3 regions of the Streptomyces sp. NPDC032940 genome follow, and region 2 is predicted to be linked to each of the others. Evidence: predicted binding sites of a transcription regulator. Region 2 holds the regulator's gene; each other region holds the start of a gene.
The links. The regulator HrcA, encoded in region 2, represses chaperone genes, less so after heat shock. The targets are predictions, from matches to a motif close to TTNGCACTCNGNNNNNCNGAGTGCNAA.
Positions count from the first base shown of each region.

Region 1: groES (co-chaperone GroES) is a predicted target of HrcA. The motif match lies at 3,704-3,730, and genes of this name have one in related genera.
Region 3: groL (chaperonin GroEL) is a predicted target of HrcA. The motif match lies at 2,698-2,724, and genes of this name have one in related genera.

Region 1 covers NZ_JBEZVJ010000001.1:411,728-418,564, forward strand. The annotation lists gene AB0E77_RS01840 (hypothetical protein) at 361-1,335, shown strand; gene groL (chaperonin GroEL) at 1,504-3,129, opposite strand; gene groES (co-chaperone GroES) at 3,249-3,557, opposite strand; gene AB0E77_RS01855 (polysaccharide deacetylase family protein) at 3,909-4,607, opposite strand; gene AB0E77_RS01860 (polysaccharide deacetylase family protein) at 4,604-5,554, opposite strand; gene AB0E77_RS01865 (class I SAM-dependent methyltransferase) at 5,645-6,837, shown strand, end outside.
Region 2 covers NZ_JBEZVJ010000013.1:79,330-86,166, forward strand. The annotation lists gene AB0E77_RS18225 (SpoIIE family protein phosphatase) at 1-1,999, shown strand, start outside; gene hemW (radical SAM family heme chaperone HemW) at 2,043-3,275, shown strand; gene AB0E77_RS18235 (DUF3097 domain-containing protein) at 3,475-4,275, opposite strand; gene AB0E77_RS18240 (MBL fold metallo-hydrolase) at 4,310-5,038, opposite strand; gene hrcA (heat-inducible transcriptional repressor HrcA) at 5,202-6,218, shown strand; gene dnaJ (molecular chaperone DnaJ) at 6,219-6,837, shown strand, end outside.
Region 3 covers NZ_JBEZVJ010000003.1:144,228-151,064, forward strand. The annotation lists gene AB0E77_RS05640 (glucosyl-3-phosphoglycerate synthase) at 1-80, opposite strand, end outside; SAM riboswitch class I at 223-385, shown strand; gene thrC (threonine synthase) at 404-1,696, shown strand; gene AB0E77_RS05650 (MoaD/ThiS family protein) at 1,693-1,968, shown strand; gene AB0E77_RS05655 (cold-shock protein) at 2,355-2,558, shown strand; gene groL (chaperonin GroEL) at 2,888-4,510, shown strand; gene AB0E77_RS05665 (NADH:flavin oxidoreductase) at 4,741-5,871, shown strand; gene AB0E77_RS05670 (dihydrofolate reductase family protein) at 6,042-6,614, shown strand; gene AB0E77_RS05675 (hypothetical protein) at 6,640-6,837, opposite strand, start outside.

The DNA.
Region 1 (6,837 bases), on a different contig from region 2:
TCGGAGGGCTACGCCCGCGGCGTGCGGGTGGTCGCGGGTCGGCCAGGGGAAGGGTGGCATCGGGTGAGTGCGGGCACGGGTGACCAGGGGGATCTGTTCGTCGACGACGCCGGCGGGACGCGGGCGGGCGGGGCGACGGGGAGCGGTGTGCGGCGGTCGGCCGCTGCCGGGGTGCAGCCGGGACCGGTGGGCGGGAGCGCGGCCGTACTGTTCTCCGACCGGGCCTCCTCCCCCGTTCCCGCGCCCTCCGCCGCCCCCTCCGCGGCTGCTCGGCCCGCCCCGCTGCCCGGCCCCCGGAGCGCCGCGCCCCCGCGCGCGTCGTCCCCGCGCGCGTCGTCCCGGCGTGTGAAGGAGCGGCGTGTGAAGGAGCGGCGGGTGAAGGTCGGGCAGCGGATCGTGCCGGACGATCTTCAGCCGGAGGCGCTGCGGACGGAGCTGACCGAGCTCGGGGACGCGTTCCGTGCGTACCAGCGGCGCCCCGAGCCGGACCTCGCCGTCCTCGCGGGACTCCACGACCGCAAGGCCCGCGCCTTCGCCGTGTGGGCCGCCGTCACCGGCGACGCCTCCCTGCGCGAGGAGGCGGAACGGGCGGAGACGGCCGCGCGGACCACCCGCGAGATGGAGCGGAACCGCCGTGGCATCGCGGTGGGCGAGGCCGGGCCCGTGGTGGCGCGGTTGCTGACGCGCGGTCAGGGCGCGCATGCCCGTCGCGTGCTGGAGCACGTCCGTACCCACGCCCCGCTCCCCGGGGCCGAGGCACGGCTCGCGGTGCTCATGCTCACCCTGCGGGCCGCGCGCGCCGGCACCGGGAACATCACCGGGCAGGATCTCGCCGGCTGGCTGGGGGGCGATGCCGAGCGGGTGCTCCAGGAGCTGGCCGACGACGGCTGGCTGCGGCTGCCGCAGGACGTCACCGCCGAAGACGCGCTGACGTCCCGGCCCGAGGATCCCACCCGGGTCACGGTCCCCACGCTGCTGCCCACGGCGCCGCGTTCGTTCTTCTTCGGCAAGGTCACCCGGGCGAGGCTGTCGGGGTGGGCGCAGAAGGTGACGGGCGACCGGAAGCTGCGGAAGAAGAAGGCCGGGGCCGCCACACGGCTCCTCGCCGTGTACACCGCCGCCCACAGCCGTCCCGACGGGCGACTCGGGGACGGCGAGGAGGACGGTCTCGGGCTGGACGCGGTCGCCTCGTTCTGCGGCCTGCGGTCCGAGGACGTGTGCGGGCACGCCGAGTTGCTCGTCACGGCCGACTGGCTCGCGGAGGCCGACACCTCCGGCGGAAGGCTGCGGGGCCACCTCGCCGAGCGCGCACTGCCGCTGAGCGGACTGCTGTGACAGCCCGACAGGGAAGCGCCCCGTAAGAGGGGTGCGGGGAACTGCGCGACCAACCACGACGGCACCGCACCCGGCACGAGACCCGACGGGACGGGCGCCGCCCCCGCCGGAGAAGCAGCGGTGCCCGGCCCCCCGCAGGGGACCGGGCACCGTTCAGCTCAGCTCAGCTCAGTGGGCGTGGCCGTGGCTGTGGCCCGCGGCGGCCGGCTCTTCCTCTTCCTTCTTCTCGACGACCAGGGTCTCGGTCGTCAGCAGGAGGGAGGCGATGGACGCGGCGTTCTCCAGGGCGGAGCGGGTGACCTTGACCGGGTCGATGACGCCGGCCTTGACCAGGTCGCCGTACTCGCCGGTCGCGGCGTTGTAGCCGTTGCCCTTCTCGAGCTCCGCCACCTTGGAGACGATGACGTAGCCCTCGAGGCCGGCGTTCTCGGCGATCCAGCGCAGCGGCTCGACGGCGGCCTTGCGGACGACCGACACACCGGTGGCCTCGTCGCCGGTCTTGTCGAGGTTGCCCTCGAGGACCTTGACGGCGTGGACCAGGGCGGAGCCACCACCGGAGACGATGCCCTCCTCGACCGCGGCGCGGGTCGCGGAGATGGCGTCCTCCAGACGGTGCTTGCGCTCCTTCAGCTCCACCTCGGTGGCGGCGCCGACCTTGATCACGCACACGCCGCCGGCCAGCTTCGCGAGGCGCTCCTGGAGCTTCTCGCGGTCCCAGTCGGAGTCCGTGTTCTCGATCTCGGCCTTGATCTGGGCGATGCGGCCCTCGACCTCGTCGCGCTTGCCGGCACCGTCGACGATCGTGGTGTCGTCCTTGGTGACGGTGACGCGGCGGGCGGTGCCGAGCACGTCCAGGCCGACCTGGTCGAGCTTGAGGCCGACCTCCTCGGAGATGACGGTGGCGCCGGTGAGGACGGCCATGTCCTGCAGCATCGCCTTGCGGCGGTCACCGAAGCCGGGGGCCTTGACGGCCACCGCGTTGAAGGTGCCGCGGATCTTGTTGACGACGAGGGTGGAGAGCGCCTCGCCCTCGAGGTCCTCGGCGATGATCAGCAGCGGCTTGGAGGCACCGGCCTGGATGACCTTCTCCAGCAGCGGCAGCAGGTCCGCGATGGAGGAGATCTTGCCCTGGTTGATGAGGATGTAGGGGTCCTCGAGGACGGCCTCCATGCGCTCCTGGTCCGTCACGAAGTACGGCGACAGGTAGCCCTTGTCGAAGGCCATGCCCTCGGTGAAGTCCAGCTCCAGACCGAAGGTGTTGGACTCCTCGACGGTGATGACACCGTCCTTGCCGACCTTGTCCATGGCCTCGGCGATGAGCTCGCCGACCTGCTGGTCCTGGGCGGACAGCGCGGCCACGGCGGCGATGTCGGACTTCTCGTCGATCGGGCGGGCCGTGGCGAGGAGGTCGTCGGAGACGGCCTTGACGGCCGCGTCGATGCCCTTCTTCAGCAGCGCCGGGGAGGCACCGGCGGCGACGTTCTTCAGGCCCTCGCGGACCAGGGCCTGGGCCAGGACGGTGGCGGTGGTGGTGCCGTCACCCGCGATGTCGTTGGTCTTGGTCGCCACCTCCTTCACCAGCTGGGCACCGAGGTTCTCGTACGGGTCCTCGATCTCGACCTCGCGGGCGATCGTGACACCGTCGTTGGTGATGGTGGGGGCGCCGAACTTCTTGTCGATGACGACGTTGCGGCCCTTGGGGCCGATCGTCACCTTCACCGTGTCGGCGAGCTTGTTGACGCCGCGCTCGAGGGCGCGACGGGCGTCCTCGTCGAACTTCAGGATCTTCGCCATGGGAGCGTGAGCCCTCTTCCGGAAATCTTGGGGTTATACGGCACTGCGCCCCCGACGCCCGGCTTTTTATGGTCGCGGGAGCCAGGGGCGCAGCTGTGAAGCAAGGTGCTTCGGGTGAACTACTTCTCGACGATCGCGAGGACGTCGCGAGCCGAGAGGACGAGGTACTCCTCGCCGTTGTACTTCACCTCGGTGCCGCCGTACTTGCTGTAGAGCACGACGTCGCCGACGGTGACGTCGAGCGGAAGACGGTTGCCGTCCTCGAAGCGGCCCGGGCCCACGGCCAGGACGACGCCCTCCTGGGGCTTCTCCTTGGCGGTGTCCGGAATGACCAGGCCCGAAGCCGTGGTCTGCTCGGCGTCGAGCGGCTGGACCACGATGCGGTCCTCGAGCGGCTTGATGGCAACCTTGGAGCTGGCGGTCGTCACGATCCGACCTCCCCCTTCGGAGATCTCACGGGGTTAACTGTCTGAGGTGGCGACCAGGTCGATCCGTCGTCGCGGGTGCCGGACCTGCCCGTCGCTTTGTTGGCACTCTCCAGGGGGGAGTGCCAGAGCCGAGACTATGACCGCGATTAGCACTCGGTCAAGCGGAGTGCCAATGCCTGCGGCGCGTCGGGGGACTTTCTTGGGTGAGCGCCGGGTTTTCGGCGCACCCGGGTGGGTGTGGGCCGTGCTGGGAGCTGCCGCCCCCCAGGCCCCCGCTTCGGCCTGGACGGCCTCGTCCTCGAACGCCGGACGGGCTGAAAAGCCTCACCCAGCCGGACGGGCTGAAACAGCTCACCCCACGTGGTCCTCCAAGCGGCCCACCCGCAGGTTCCGCTTCTCCAGTTGCCGCAGCAGTTCCTCCGTGTGGTCCGGGGCCGTGACCGAGATGATGTCGCCGGGGCGCAGCTCGGGCGCGCCGCGGGTACAGGTCAGGGTGCCGTCGGCGGTCAGTTCGGCGCGCCACAGGACGACGGCCGTGACGCCGCAGTCGGCGGCGGCGCGCAGGGTCGTCGGGTCGTAGCGGCCGAAGGGCGGGCGGAACAGGCGTGGGCGGACACCGAAGCGGGCGTGGAGCTTGGTCTGCTGGCCGCAGATCTCGGCGCGCTGGCCGGCGTAGGGCAGGCCGCGCAGGGAGCGGTGGTCGAGGGTGTGGTTCTGCAGGCTCGCGCCGACCGAGCGCAGCCGGGCGAAGTGGCCGTACGCCGGTCCGGCCACGGTGTCGGTGAGGAACAGGGTGACCGGGAGCCGTCGTTCGCCGAGCAGGGCGGTGAGGCGGGGGTCCCGGCCGGCGCCGTCGTCGTAGGTGAGGAAGACGACCCGGTCCGTGGTACGGACGTGGTCCAGGACGGGTGGCGGTGCGTGCTCCTGTCCGCCCGCGCGGGCCGGTTTCCCCGTCGTGGGGTGGCCGGACGGGCCGGCGAACTGGGCGCAGCCGGTGAGCAGTACGGCGGCCAGGGCGGCCCCGGCCGGCCGGAACCGCCCCCGCGTCACAGGTAGTCCTCCAGCCGGGCCACCGCGTACCCCTGGGCGGTGATCCGGTTCAGGAAGCGGCGGACCATGTCCGTCATCGTGCCGTCCCAGTCGTTCCGGCCCCGGAAGTGGGTGAGGACGATGTCGCCCGGGTGGATGTCCCGGTCCCACTCGCGGTACTCCCAGTGGTCGACGTAGACCTCCTCGTTCCAGATCGGCGCGTACTCGATGCCGCAGGACTTGGCGGCGCGCAGGGTGTCCTGGTTGTAGTTGCCGAAGGGCGGGCGGAAGAGGGTGGGGCGCTTTCCGTAGCGCTTCTCCATGACGTCCTGCATGCCGCAGATCTCGTGCTTCTGCTGCTCGTAGGTCAGGCCCGGGAGGTAGGGGTGGGTCAGGGTGTGGTTGTTGAGGGTGACGCCGCGGGCCTGCATCTTCTCGAAGTACCCGTAGTCGTCCTTGATCTCGTCGTCGGTGAGGAACACCGTGTACGGGATGCTCAGCTCGCTCATCATCCGCAGGAACGCCGGGTCCTTCTCGGCGCCGTCGTCGATGGTGAGGAAGACGATCTTCTCCTCGGTGGGGACCGTGGTGAAGACCGGCGGGAGGTCCTCCTGTCCGTCCACCTCGAAGCCCTCCCGCGCCGTGATCTCCGGCTTCTTCTCCGGGGGCGGCGGGGCGGCCAGCGGGACCTCCTCGAGGTTCCAGCGCCGGGCGGCGGCGACCCGGGCGGCCTGTGCCGCGCGCAGCTTGGACGCGTGGCTGTCGAGCGCGTGGGCCGGGGGCGCCTTCGCGGGCTGCTGGCCGGGGGCGCCCCGCACGCCGGACGGGCCCTGTGCGCAGGCGGAGGCGAGGGCGGCGACGAGGAGCACGGCGAGGCCGCCGCGCACCCGGGTCCCCGGAGAGGCACCGGAAGCCACCCGGGACACCCCGCATGCCCGGCTTTTATCATTTTGTACGACTACTCGCATGGTGCCGGATCCTCGCAGCCCCGGGCCTCCCGCCCGGCTCCGACACCGCGCCGGAGGCACACCATCCACCGACTGGCCCACAATGGGCCGGTGAACGACCTCGACGCCCTCCAGTCCCTGCTCACCCCCGAAGGCCGCGCCCTGCTCGACGAGGTCCGCGACACCGACCCCGCGCGGGAGTTGGCCGTGGCGACCCGGCTGCGCCGCGACCACCCGGCCGGGCTGGTGTCGGCGGCGCTCGGGCAGGCGCGGCTGCGGCAGCGGGCGGTGGCGAAGTTCGGGGCCGGGGACGCCGGGCGGATGTTCTTCACGCCGAACGGGGTCGAGCAGTCGACCCGGGCGAGCGTGGCGGCGTACCGGGCAGGACGCTTCCAGGAGCTGGGCGTCACCTGCGTCGCCGACCTGTGCTGCGGGATCGGCGGCGACGCGGTCGCGCTGGCCCGCGCGGGCATCCGGGTCCTGGCCGTCGACCGCGACCCGGCCACGGCGGCCGCGGCCCGGGCGAACGCCGAGGCGCTGGGGCTCGGCGAGCTGATCGAGGTCCGCGAGGCCGACGTCACGGAGGTGGACACGGCCGGGTACGACGCCGTGTTCGTGGACCCGGCGCGGCGTGGCGGACGGGGCCGGATCTTCGATCCCGAGGCGTACTCGCCGCCACTGTCCTGGGCGGTTCAGGCCGCCCGTACGGCGTCCCGTGCCGCCGCACTGAAGGTGGCGCCCGGCATCCCGCACGAGGCGGTGCCACAGGACGCCGAGGCCGAGTGGATCTCCGACGGCGGGGACGTGAAGGAGGCGGTGCTGTGGTTCGGCACCGCGCCGGGGGCGGTCCGGGCGACGCTGCTGCCGGGCCCCCGCACGCTGCTCGGGACCGGCCTGCCCGACCCGGAGGTCCGCACGCCCGGCCGGTACCTGTACGAGCCGGACGGTGCCGTCATCCGGGCCCATCTGGTCGCCGAGGTCGCCGAACAGGTCGGCGGCGGGCTGCTCGACGCGACCATCGCCTACGTCACCGCGGACGAGCTGCTGCCGACGCCGTACGCCACGGCGTACGAGATCACCGACCGGATGCCCTTCAACGTCAAGAAGCTCAAGGCGCTGCTGCGGGAGCGCCGGGTCGGCAATCTGACGGTGAAGAAGCGCGGCTCGGCGGTCGAGCCGGAGGAGCTGCGCAAGAAGGTCAAGCCCGAGGGTCCGAACGCCGCCACGGTGTTCATGACCCGGGTCGCGGGGGCGCCGACGATGCTGATCGGGCATCCGGTGCGTGCGGCCTCCGGCGGATCGGG
Region 2 (6,837 bases):
CGCAGCCGAGGTGTCCGCCCGGGAGTGCGCGCGGGCGCACGTGACCCTGCTCGCCGGCTCCCTCGCGCCGGGCGCGGCCCGCGCGATGGTGCGGGCCGCCCTCGCCGACTGGACCGCGCTCGGCCTGCCCGGGGCGCAGCAGCTGACCGGCCGGCTCACCGCCGACGCGCTGCTGGTCGTCAGCGAGCTGGTCACCAACGCCGTCGTGCACGCCGGGACCGATGTCGACGTGGTCTGCCGTCTCGAGGAGACCGGCACGCTCGTCGTCGAGGCCGTCGACCGGCACCCCGCCCGCGCACCGCGGGACGGCGACCGGGAGACGCCGCACGAGCCCCCCGAGTACGGGCGCGGCCTCGGGCTCGTCGCCGCGCTCTCGGAGGCGTGGGGCATCACCTACCGGCCGGGGACCAAGACGGTGTGGGCCCGCCTGTCCGCGGCGCACGGCGAGAGCGGCGGGACCGGCGACCCGGTCGAGGCGTACGCCGGGGAGCGGCAGCGCGGCGGCCCGGCGGGCGCCGAGGGCGCGGCGGACGGCACGGGCGGGGCCGACGGCGGGTACGCGGCCGAGGGGTACGCCGAGGGGGTGTACACGGCCGACGGCGCGGACGGGCCGGAGCGCGCGCAGTGGCCGGACTGGGGCGAGGCCACGGCCGGGTCCGCGCGGCGCGGCGTCCACGACCGGGAGTGGCTGGGCCGAGGCGCCCTGTCCTTCCTCGCCGAGGCCTCCGACCTGCTGGCCGGACAGCTGGACGAGGACCTGGTCACCTCCCTCACCGGTCAGCTGATCGTGCCGCGCCTCGCCGACTGGTGCGCCGTGTGGCTCGACGACGAGTCCCTGGGCCGGGGAGCCTGGGGCGACGACACCGGGGCGGCCGGGGGAGCGCGGCTGGCCCGCGTCTGGCACAGCAGCGAGAGCCGCGTCGACGACCTGTGGCTCGCGCTGGAGAAGGAGCCGCCCCGCGGCCGCGAACCGTGGCGCTCCGGCCCCGTCGCCCATCCCTGGCCGGGCGCCGCCCTCGGCCCGCACGCCGCGCACGGAGCCGCGCTCGCCTACCGCCTGGTCGCCGGCGGACGGCCGCTGGGCACCCTGGTCATCGGACGGGCCGGCACCCGCCGCTTCCCCGACGAGATCAGCGGCCTGGTGGAGGATCTCAGCCGCCGGGTGGCGCTCGCCATCGGCGCCGCCCGCCAGTACGCCCGCCAGGCCACCATCAGCGCCGTCCTCCAGCGCGGCCTGCTGCCGGGCGCCGTCGCCGAGATCCCGGGGGTGCGCAGCGCCCTCGTCTACGAACCGTGCGACAAGGGCGGCCCCAGCGGCGACTTCTACGACCTCTTCCCGGCCGGCGACGGCCGCTGGTGCTTCACCGTCGGCGACGTCCAGGGCAAGGGCCCCGAGGCCGCCGTCGTCATCGGGCTCGCCCGGCCCTGGCTGCGGCTGCTGGCCCGTGAGGGATACGGCGTCCCCGACGTCCTCGACCGCCTCAACCAGCTGCTCCTCGACGACGCCACCGAGGCCGCGGACGCCGCCGCCCGCGCCCTGGTCGCCGTCGGCGGCCGTCCGGTTGCCCCGGGCGACGGACCGCAGACCCGCTTCCTCTCCCTGCTCTACGGCGAGCTCGTCCCCGTCGGCGACGGCGTCGTCCGCTGCACCCTCGCCTCCGCCGGACACCCGCTGCCGCTGCTGCTCTCGCCCGACGGCACCGTCCGCACGGTCGCCGAGCCGGGGACCCTCCTCGGCGTCCTGGAGGACGTCACGTACACCAGCGAGACCTTCGAGCTGCGGTCCGGCGAGACCCTGCTGTGCGTGACGGACGGCGTCACCGAGCGGCGCAGCGGCTCCCGCCAGTTCGACGACGGCGACGGACTCGCGGCGGCGCTCGCCGGCTGCGCGGGGCTGGACGCCGGGCTGATCGCCGAGCGCATCCGGCGGCTGGTGCACGAGTTCGGGGCCCGGCCACCGGAGGACGACCTCGCCCTGATGGTGCTCCAGGCCGAATAGCCGGGCGACCGAGCAATCCCGGCCGTACGGGACAATGGAACGCATGCCCTCCGCACTCCCCGACGGCGAACCCGTCCCCGCCGACGGCGCCCTGCCCGCGTCCGCGCTCGCCGGGGCCGCCGACCGCCCCCTCGGCTTCTATCTGCACGTCCCGTACTGCGCGACCCGCTGCGGGTACTGCGACTTCAACACCTACACCGCGACCGAGCTGCGCGGCACCGGCGGCGTCCTCGCCTCCCGGGAGAACTACGCCGAGACCCTCGTCGACGAGGTCCGCCTCGCCCGCAAGGTACTCGGCGACGACCCGCGCGAGGTCCGCACGGTCTTCGTCGGCGGCGGCACGCCCACGCTGCTGGCCGCCGGCGACCTGGTGCGGATGCTGGGCGCGATCCGGGACGAGTTCGGGCTGGCGGCGGACGCGGAGGTGACCACGGAGGCGAACCCCGAGTCGGTCGACCCGGCGTACCTGGCCACGCTGCGCGAAGGCGGCTTCAACCGGATCTCCTTCGGGATGCAGAGCGCGAAGCAGCACGTGCTCAAGGTGCTGGACCGCACCCACACCCCCGGCCGTCCCGAGGCGTGCGTCGCCGAGGCCCGCGCGGCGGGCTTCGACCACGTCAACCTCGACCTGATCTACGGCACACCGGGGGAGTCCGATGACGACTGGCGGGCCTCGCTGGACGCGGCGCTGGGCGCGGGACCCGACCACGTCTCGGCGTACGCGCTGATCGTGGAGGAGGGCACGCAGCTCGCCCGGCGCATCCGGCGCGGCGAGGTCCCGATGACCGACGACGACGTGCACGCCGACCGGTACCTGATCGCCGAGGAGACCCTCTCCGCGGCGGGCTTCGACTGGTACGAGGTGTCGAACTGGGCCACCTCGGAGGCGGGCCGGTGCCTGCACAACGAGCTGTACTGGCGGGGCGCCGACTGGTGGGGGGCCGGCCCCGGGGCGCACTCGCACGTGGGCGGGGTGCGGTGGTGGAACGTGAAGCATCCCGGCGCGTACGCGGGGGCGCTGGCGGCGGGGAGGTCGCCGGGGGCCGGGCGTGAGGTGCTGACGGACGAGGACCGGCGGGTGGAGCGGATCCTGCTGGAGCTGCGGCTGCGGGAGGGCGTCCCGCTGTCGCTGCTGCGGGACGCCGGCCTCGCCGCGTCCCGGCGGGCCCTGTCCGAGGGACTGCTGGACCGGGGCCCGTACGACGACGGCCGCGCGGTCCTCACCCTGCGCGGACGGCTGCTGGCGGACGCGGTGGTGCGGGACCTGGTGGACTGACCCGGGTCTGTTCTCGCCCCCGCCGCCCCTTCCCGTTCCCGACCCTGGGGGCTGCGCCCCCAGACCCCCGCTTCGGCCTGAACGGCCTCGTCCTCAAACGCCGGACGGGCTGAAATCAGCCCCTCCGGCGTTTGAGGAGCGGGGGTCCGGGGGCGGAGCCCCCGGGTCGGGACGGGAAGGGGTGGCGGGGGCGAGATCCTCAGGTCGTCACGAAGTCGATCAGTTCCTCGACCCGTCCCAGCAGCTCCGGCCGCAGGTCCTTGTAAGAGCCGACCTTGGCCAGGATGGCCTGCCACACCGCACCCGTGTTGTCCGCCGGCCAGCCCAGCGCCCGGCACACCCCCGTCTTCCAGTCCTGCCCCCGCGGCACCCGCGGCCACGCCTCGATGCCCAGCGACGACGGCTTCACCGCCTCCCAGACGTCGATGTAGGGGTGCCCCACCACCAGTGCGTGCTCGCTCGTCACCGCCTCCGCGATGCGCCACTCCTTCGAACCCGGCACCAGGTGGTCCACCAGCACGCCCAGCCTGGCGTCCGGGCCGGGGGCGAAGTCGGCGACGATCGACGGGAGGTCGTCCACGCCCTCCAGGTACTCCACGACGACGCCCTCGATGCGCAGGTCGTCGCCCCACACCTTCTCGACCAGCTCGGCGTCGTGCCGTCCCTCGACGTAGATGCGCCCGGCGCGGGCCACGCGCGCGCGTGCGCCGGGGACGGCCACCGAACCGGACGCCGTACGGGTGGGACGAGCCGGGCCCGCGGCGGGCCGCACCAGGGTCACCGCACGGCCCTCCAGCAGGAACCCGCGCGGCTCCATCGGGAACACCCGGTGCTTGCCGAAGCGGTCCTCCAGCGTCACCGTGCCCGCCTCGCAGCGGATCACCGCGCCGCAGAATCCGGTGCCGGGCTCCTCGACCACCAGACCGGGGTCGGCCGGGACCTCGGGCACCGGCTGCGGCTTCTTCCACGGCGGGGTCAGGTCGGCGGAGTACTGGCGCATTCTGCCGACGATACGAGGAACGCCCGCGCGACGATCAACGCGACACGCCGAACCGCGCGGCCAGCGCGTCCCGTTGGGCCCGCACGAACGCCGCGTCCACCACCGCTCCGTGACCGGGTACGTACAGCGCGTCCTCGCCGCCCAGTTCGAGCAGCCGGTCCAGCGCCGCCGGCCACCGCGACGGTACGGCGTCGGGGCCCGCCTGCGGCTCGCCGGACTCCTCGACCAGGTCCCCGCAGAACACGGTCTCCGGGTCGCCCGGCACCAGGACCGCGAGGTCGTGACCGGTGTGCCCGGGGCCCACGTTGGCCAGCAGCACCTGCCGGCCGCCGCCCAGGTCGAGCGTCCACTCGCCGCACACCTCGTGGCGCACCGCGACGAGGGCGTCCACGGCCTCCTCCGCGAGCCCGGCGTCCAGGCCCTCGGCCACCGCGTCCGCCCGCAGCGCCTCCCGGCCGGCGCCCGCCAGCACCGCGGCCGTGCCCACCGCGCCGAAGACCTCGGCGCCCGCGAAGGCCGGGGCGCCGAGGACGTGGTCGAAGTGCGGGTGGGTCAGCGCGAGATGCGTCACACGGTGCCCGGCGAGCTGCTGCGCCGCCACGCGCAACCGCGCGCCCTCGCCGAGGCTCGAGCCGGCGTCGACCGCCAGCGCCGCGTCGGCGCCGACGACCAGCCCGGCCGTGCAGTCCCACCCCGGCAGGCGGCACCGCCCCACCCCGGCCGCCAGCCGCTCCCACCCCAGGTCTTCCCAAGTCACCGTCACAACGGCGACGGTAGGGCCTGTACGCCTCCGGGGCACGACGGCGGTGCCCCGGCCTTGCCGGGGGCGTACCCCACGGCCGTACACTGGGCCGGGGAAGTCTGGCACTCGTACACGGTGAGTGCCAGGAGGAACACCGGGCGGACAACTTCTGGAGGTGTGCGCGATGCTCAGTGAACGCAGGCTGAAGGTGCTGCGCGCCATCGTCCAGGACTACGTCGGCACCGAGGAGCCCGTCGGCTCCAAGGCCCTCACCGAGCGGCACAACCTCGGCGTCTCCCCGGCCACCGTGCGCAACGACATGGCGGCCCTGGAGGACGAGGGGTTCATCGCGCAGCCGCACACCAGCGCGGGGCGCATCCCGACCGACAAGGGCTACCGGCTCTTCGTCGACAAGCTGGCCGGCGTCAAGCCGATGACCGCGCCGGAGCGGCGTGCCATCCAGAACTTCCTGGAGGGCGCCGTCGACCTCGACGACGTGGTGGCCCGCACGGTGCGGCTGCTCGCGCAGCTCACCCGGCAGGTCGCCGTCGTTCAGTACCCCTCGCTGACCCGCTCGACCGTGCGGCACGTGGAGCTGCTCTCCCTGGCGCCCGCGCGCCTGATGCTCGTGCTGATCACGGACACCGGGCGGGTCGAGCAGCGCATGGTCGACTGCCCGGCGCCCTTCGGTGAGGCGTCCCTCGCGGATCTGCGGGCGAGGCTCAACAGCCGGGTCGCCGGCCGTCGCTTCTCGGACGTGCCGGGCCTGGTCGAGGATCTTCCGGAGGCCTTCGAGGCCGAGGACCGCGGTACGGTCTCCACCGTGCTCTCCACCCTGCTGGAGACACTGGTCGAGGAGAACGAGGAGCGGCTGATGATCGGCGGCACCGCCAATCTCACCCGCTTCGGGCACGACTTCCCCCTCATGATCCGGCCGGTGCTGGAGGCGCTGGAGGAGCAGGTCGTGCTCCTCAAGCTGCTCGGCGAGGCGAAGGATCCGGGCGTGACCGTCCGTATCGGTCATGAGAACGCCCACGAAGGACTCAACTCCACGTCCGTCGTGTCGGTGGGCTACGGTTCGGGCGGCGAGGCGGTTGCCAAGCTCGGCGTGGTCGGACCGACCCGCATGGACTACCCGGGAACGATGGGAGCGGTACGCGCAGTGGCACGGTACGTCGGACAGATCCTGGCGGAGTCGTAGGTGGCCACGGACTACTACGCCGTACTCGGCGTACGCCGCGACGCGTCCCAGGACGAGATCAAGAAGGCGTTCCGGAGGCTCGCCCGCGAGCTGCACCCGGACGTCAACCCCGATCCGAAGACCCAGGAGCGGTTCAAGGAGATCAACGCCGCCTACGAGGTGCTGTCGGACCCGCAGAAGAAGCAGGTCTACGACCTCGGCGGCGACCCCCTCTCGCAGGCCGGCGGCGGTGGCGCGGGCGGCTTCGGCGCGGGGGGCTTCGGGAACTTCTCGGACATCATGGACGCGTTCTTCGGCACGGCGTCGCAGCGCGGTCCGCGCTCGCGCACCCGCCGGGGCCAGGACGCGATGATCCGCATCGAGGTCGAGCTGGACGAGGCGGCCTTCGGGACGACCAAGGACATCCAGGTCGACACGGCGGTCGTCTGCAACACCTGCAACGGCGAGGGCGCGGCGCCCGGCACCTCGGCGCAGACGTGTGACATGTGCCGCGGTCGCGGTGAGGTCTCGCAGGTCACCCGGTCCTTCCTGGGCCAGGTCATGACCTCCCGGCCCTGCCCGCAGTGCCAGGGCTTCGGCACCGTCGTCCCGACCCCGTGCCCCGAGTGCGCGGGCGACG
Region 3 (6,837 bases), on a different contig from region 2:
GCGGCCATGATCTGCGGAAGCGTGCGGTCTGCCACGGACCAGGAGCGTGCGCCAAGCCAGCGCTCGACTTCTTCCAGCACGGTCGGTGGGCTCCTTTGTGATCCATCTCGCGGTACGGACGACTATCTCAACTGTCGTGGCCTTCGGTTACAGTCTTGAACAACGCGGATGACCGGCGCATGCCGGGGTCACCGTGTGAACCACCGCAGAACAACCACATACCGCTCATCCAGAGGGGCAGAGGGATACGGCCCGATGAAGCCCCGGCAACCCTCCAGTCGGTTCTCGCAGATCGCCGGTCACCGTCGATCGCAGCGCGAGGCTCCCGGCTAGGGAAGGTGCCAAATCCGTCTCACGGCGAGATGCGTCGTGAGGAAGATGAGGAGAAAGGGCCTCGCCTCACATGGCTGTGCAGACTGTCGCAACCGACACCACCGCTTCCCCCTCCACCGTGGACCTCGGCCCCGCCGCCGCCCTCTCCTGCCGCGAGTGCGGCCACCGCGTGCCCCTCGGTCCGGTCTTCGCCTGCGAGGAGTGTTTCGGCCCGCTGGAGATCGCCTACGACTTCTCGGCCTACGACACCGAGGAACTGCGCAAGCGGATCGAAGCGGGCCCCGCGAACATCTGGCGCTACGCGCCCCTGCTGCCCGTCCCGGCGGACGTCGCGACCAAGCCGAACATCAACCCGGGCTGGACCAAGCTGGTCAAGGCCGACAACCTGGCCCGCGAACTCGGCGTCACCGGCGGTCTGTACGTCAAGGACGACTCGGGCAACCCGACGCACTCCTTCAAGGACCGCGTCGTCGCCCAGGCCCTGGAGGCCGCCCGCGCCTTCGGCTTCACCACCCTGTCCTGCTCCTCCACCGGCAACCTCGCCGGTGCCGTCGGCGCCGCCGCCGCGCGGGCCGGCTTCCGCTCCTGCGTGTTCATCCCGCACGACCTGGAGCAGGGCAAGGTCGTCATGGCCGCCGTCTACGGCGGTGAACTCGTCGGCATCGAGGGCAACTACGACGACGTGAACCGCTTCTGCTCCGAGCTGATCGGCGACCCGGCCGGCGAGGGCTGGGGCTTCGTCAACGTCAACCTGCGGCCGTACTACGCCGAGGGCTCCAAGACCCTCGCGTACGAGATCTGCGAGCAGCTCGGCTGGCAGCTGCCCGACCAGCTCGTCGTGCCGATCGCGTCCGGCTCCCAGCTGACGAAGATCGACAAGGGACTGCAGGAGCTGATCAAGCTCGGCCTGGTCGAGGACAAGCCGTACAAGATCTTCGGCGCGCAGGCCGAGGGCTGCTCGCCGGTGTCCACCGCGTACAAGGCCGGGCACGACGTGGTCCGCCCGCAGAAGCCGAACACCATCGCCAAGTCGCTGGCCATCGGCAACCCGGCCGACGGCCCCTACGTCCTCGACATCGCCCGCCGCACCGGCGGCGCGGTGGAGGACGTGACCGACGGACAGGTCGTCGACGCGATCAAGCTGCTCGCCCGCACGGAGGGCATCTTCGCGGAGACCGCGGGCGGTGTGACGGTGGGCGTCACGAAGAAGCTGATCGAGAACGGCGTCCTGGACCCGTCGCTCACGACCGTCGTGCTGAACACCGGCGACGGCCTCAAGACCCTCGACGCGGTGGCCGGCACCGGCCTCACCGCGACGATCCGCCCCAACCTGGACTCCTTCCGAGAGGCTGGCCTCGCATGAGCGTGACCGTTCGCATCCCGACCATCCTGCGCACCTACACCGGCGGGCAGGCCGAGGTCGCCGCCGAGGGGGCGACCCTCGCCGAGGTCATCTCGGACCTGGAGAAGAACCACACCGGGATCGCCGCGCGTGTCCTGGACGACCAGGGCAAGCTCCGCCGCTTCGTCAACGTCTACGTCAACGACGACGACGTCCGCTTCGAGCAGGGCCTTCAGACGGCGACGCCGGACGGCGCCGGCGTCTCCATCATTCCGGCCGTCGCGGGCGGCTGACCGGAGCCTCCTACTCCCGGTAGTGCGCATTGCCCCCTCCGCAATAGAAGCGGAGGGGGCGATTCCATTGGATTGAGCGCGGTAGAGTTGGGGAACACGCTCCCGCTCGCCCGACAAGAAATAGCCAAACTGTGGGCGTATTTCGCGGCTTTTGTGGACTTTGTGTAGCCCGACTTGACCCGAATTCAGGCGAATTCTCGCCACATTCCGGACCGGCTGCGTCCAGATTTCTCGTCCGATTGACCTGTTGCAGACGGCAGTTGGACAGATACATTCAGCCGCGGTCGACGCGTTCCGGCGCACGCCCCCACCCATTGGGGGGTGAGGTCTGACCCGGATCCGCGAAGTGCGGATCTGTGCAAGGGCCAGTAATAGGGGAGTTAGGCATGGCTCAGGGCACCGTCAAGTGGTTCAACGCGGAGAAGGGGTACGGCTTCATCGCGGTCGACGGTGGTGCGGATGTTTTCGTCCACTACAGCGCGATTCAGATGGACGGCTACCGCACCCTCGAAGAAGGCCAGCGGGTCGAGTTCGAGATCTCGCAGGGTCAGAAGGGCCCGCAGGCCGACATGGTTCGCCTCAGCGCCTGAGACGTGCGGCCACCGCAAGCCAACGGTCTTCTCCGAAGGGCCCGTACCCGGCCGGGTACGGGCCCTTCGGCCTGTCCGGGCCCGGTAGGCCCCCGGGTGTTCGCGGGTGGCTGAGCCGGGGCGTCGATGTCCCGAGGCGCTTGCACTCGACAGGGCCGAGTGCTAATCATTGGCGTTAGCACTCTGAAGGTGAGAGTGACAACGAAGGACCGGGTCGGTGAGGCCCGCGGGCCGGGTGGGGAAGGAACCCACGAGGCCGGCGAGCCGTCCGTCGCGGGCGCGGGCGCGGTCCGAAGGAATCACCCCCAGTCCTGGAGGGACCACTTCACATGGCCAAGATCATCGCGTTCGACGAGGAGGCGCGGCGCGGCCTCGAGCGCGGCATGAACCAGCTCGCGGACGCCGTCAAGGTGACGCTCGGCCCCAAGGGCCGCAACGTCGTCCTCGAGAAGAAGTGGGGCGCGCCCACGATCACCAACGACGGTGTCTCCATCGCCAAGGAGATCGAGCTCGAGGACCCGTACGAGAAGATCGGCGCCGAGCTGGTCAAGGAAGTCGCCAAGAAGACGGACGACGTCGCCGGTGACGGTACGACCACCGCGACCGTCCTCGCCCAGGCCCTGGTGCGCGAGGGTCTGCGCAACGTGGCCGCCGGTGCCAACCCGATGGCGCTGAAGCGCGGTATCGAGAAGGCCGTCGAGGCCGTCTCCGCCGCCCTGCTCGAGCAGGCCAAGGACGTCGAGACCAAGGAGCAGATCGCCTCCACGGCCTCCATCTCCGCCGCCGACACCCAGATCGGCGAGCTCATCGCCGAGGCCATGGACAAGGTCGGCAAGGAAGGCGTCATCACCGTCGAGGAGTCCCAGACCTTCGGTCTGGAGCTGGAGCTCACCGAGGGTATGCGCTTCGACAAGGGCTACATCTCGGCGTACTTCGCCACCGACATGGAGCGGATGGAGGCGTCGCTCGACGACCCGTACATCCTCATCGCCAACTCCAAGATCGGCAACGTCAAGGACCTGCTGCCGCTCCTGGAGAAGGTCATGCAGTCGGGCAAGCCGCTGCTGATCATCGCCGAGGACGTCGAGGGCGAGGCCCTGTCGACCCTGGTCGTCAACAAGATCCGCGGCACCTTCAAGTCCGTCGCCGTCAAGGCCCCGGGCTTCGGCGACCGCCGCAAGGCCATGCTCGGCGACATCGCCATCCTCACCGGCGGCGAGGTCATCTCCGAGGAGGTCGGTCTCAAGCTCGAGAACGCCTCCCTCGACCTGCTGGGCAAGGCGCGCAAGGTCGTCATCACCAAGGACGAGACCACGATCGTGGACGGCGCCGGCTCCGCCGAGCAGGTCCAGGGCCGGGTCAACCAGATCCGCGCCGAGATCGAGAACAGCGACTCGGACTACGACCGCGAGAAGCTCCAGGAGCGTCTGGCGAAGCTGGCCGGCGGCGTGGCCGTCATCAAGGCCGGTGCCGCCACCGAGGTCGAGCTCAAGGAGCGCAAGCACCGCATCGAGGACGCCGTCCGCAACGCGAAGGCGGCCGTCGAGGAGGGCATCGTCGCCGGTGGTGGCGTGGCCCTGCTCCAGGCCTCCCAGGTCTTCGAGAAGCTGGAGCTGTCGGGTGACGAGGCGACCGGCGCCAACGCTGTGAAGCTCGCCCTGGAGGCCCCGCTGAAGCAGATCGCCGTCAACGGCGGTCTCGAGGGCGGCGTCGTCGTGGAGAAGGTCCGCAACCTCCAGGTCGGCCACGGCCTGAACGCCGCGACCGGCGAGTACGTCGACATGATCGCCGAGGGCATCATCGACCCGGCGAAGGTGACCCGTTCCGCGCTGCAGAACGCCGCCTCCATCGCCGCGCTGTTCCTCACCACCGAGGCCGTCATCGCCGACAAGCCGGAGAAGGCCGCCGCGGCCGCTCCGGGCGGCATGCCGGGCGGTGACATGGACTTCTGATCGACCGGTTCCGGTTGATCGACCGTCCTTCACGTGCCGAGGGCGGCACTCCTGGCCGAGGCCGGGGGTGCCGCCCTCGGGCGCTTTCCGGCCCCCTGCCCACGGGTCCGTGTGACCCGGGTCACGGATGACGGGCGGCCGGAATGGCGGTGGCGGGTGCGCCGGTTGCAGGGGGTGCAGGCATTCATGCGCATGCACATACTGACCGGTACCTCCTGAGGAGACCCCCCGTGACCGTCACCGCCTCCGACGCCGCCTCGCGCGCCGCGCAGATCCTCGCCCGCCCGGCCGTCATCAACGGCCTGACCGTGCCGAACCGCATCGCCATGGCGCCGATGACCCGCATGTTCTCCCCGGGCGGCATCCCCGGCGAGGACGTGGTCTCGTACTACGCGCGCCGCGCCGCCGCCGGGGTCGGCCTGATCGTCACCGAGGGGACGTACGTCGGCCACGACTCCGCCGGGCAGAGCGACCGTGTGCCGCGTTTCCACGGTGACGAGCAGCTGGCCGGCTGGGCGAAGGTCGCCGACTCCGTGCACGCGGCGGGCGGCACGATCGTGCCGCAGCTGTGGCACATCGGCATGGTGCGCAAGCAGGGCGACAAGCCCTTCCCCGACGCCCCCGCCGTCGGCCCCTCGGGTCTGCGCATCGGCGAGGACGAGGTCACCGGCAAGGCCATGACCCAGCGCGACCTGGACGACGTCATCGGCGCCTTCGCCGACGCCGCGGCCGCCGCCGAGCGCATCGGCTTCGACGGCGTGGAGATCCACGGCGCCCACGGCTACCTCGTCGACCAGTTCCTGTGGGCCGGCACCAACCGCCGCACCGACGCCTACGGCGGCGACCCCGTGGCCCGGACGAAGTTCGCCGCGGAGATCGTGGCCGCCGTGCGGGAGCGGGTCTCGGCCGAGTTCCCCGTGATCTTCCGCTACTCCCAGTGGAAGCAGGAGGCCTACGACGCCCGCCTCGCCGAGACCCCCGAGGAGCTGGAGGCGATCCTCACGCCGCTGGCCTCGGCCGGCGTCGACGCCTTCCACGCCTCCACCCGCCGCTACTGGGTCCCCGAGTTCGAGGGCTCCGACCTCAACCTCGCCGGCTGGACCCGGAAGCTGACCGGGAGGACCGCCATCACCGTCGGCTCCGTCGGCCTCGACGGTGAGTTCGTCAAGGCCTTCCAGGGCGAGGGCGCCGGGCTCGGCAGCCTCGACGACCTCCTGGACCGCCTGGAGCGCGACGAGTTCGACCTCGTCGCCGTCGGCCGCGCCCTGCTCCACGACCCGCAGTGGGCCCGCAAGGTCCTGGACGGCCGCCTGGACGAGCTGACGCCGTTCGACGCTGCGGCGCTGAAGACCCTCAGCTGAACCCCGGTCCGGCGTGCGGACGCGCGGCGCGGCACGGGCGGCCGCGGTGCGCGTCCTGGGCCGGCGGTGACCGATGAGTTTTCCCGGGCGCCGCGGTCAGAGAGGGTGAACGCACCATGTGACGGCGGGGCACGAGCCGCCCGGAACCACGAGCCACCCAGGAGACCCAGATGCGCACCCTGATCAGCACCGCCTTCGTCTCGCTCGACGGGGTCGTGGAGGCGCCCGGCGGCGAGTCCGGCTACCGCAACGCGGGCTGGACCTTCAAGGACGTGGAGTTCCTCCCCGAGGCGTACGAGATCAAGGGGCGGGAGCAGAAGGAGGCCGGCGCGATGCTCCTCGGCCGGGTCAGCTACGAGGCGTTCAGCCCCGTCTGGCCGGACATGGAGGACTTCGCCGACTACAGGGAGATGCCGAAGTACGTCGTCTCCACCACCCTCACCGACGACGACCTCGTGACCGACTGGGGCGAGACCACGATCCTGCGCTCGGTCGACGAGGTCGCCGCGCTCAAGGAGACGGAGGGCGGCCCGGTCATCGTGCACGGCAGCGCCACCCTGGGCCGGGCCCTCGCGGACGCCGGCCTCGTCGACCGCTACCACCTGCTGGTCTTCCCGCTGCTCCTCGGCGCGGGCAAGCGCCTGTTCAGCGACACGGACAAGGACGCGCAGAAGCTGAAGCTCACCGAGCACGAGGCGTACGCCAACGGCGTCCAGAAGATGGTGTTCGACGTCGTCCGCTGACGTCCCCTTCCTTCCCCGCGCCGGCTCAGCCCATCGGCTCGATGTCCACCCGCACCGGCGTCCCCCACACGCGCAGCACCTCGTAGTCCGTGAACTCGTGCACCAGCCGGTACGCCATGGCCGCGCGCGGGGCACGCAACTGGGCGGCGATGTACAGCTCGGCCTCGCGGCGGTCCCGGCGCGGGGTGCCGCACAGCTGCCACGCCTGGCCGTTCCACAGCTC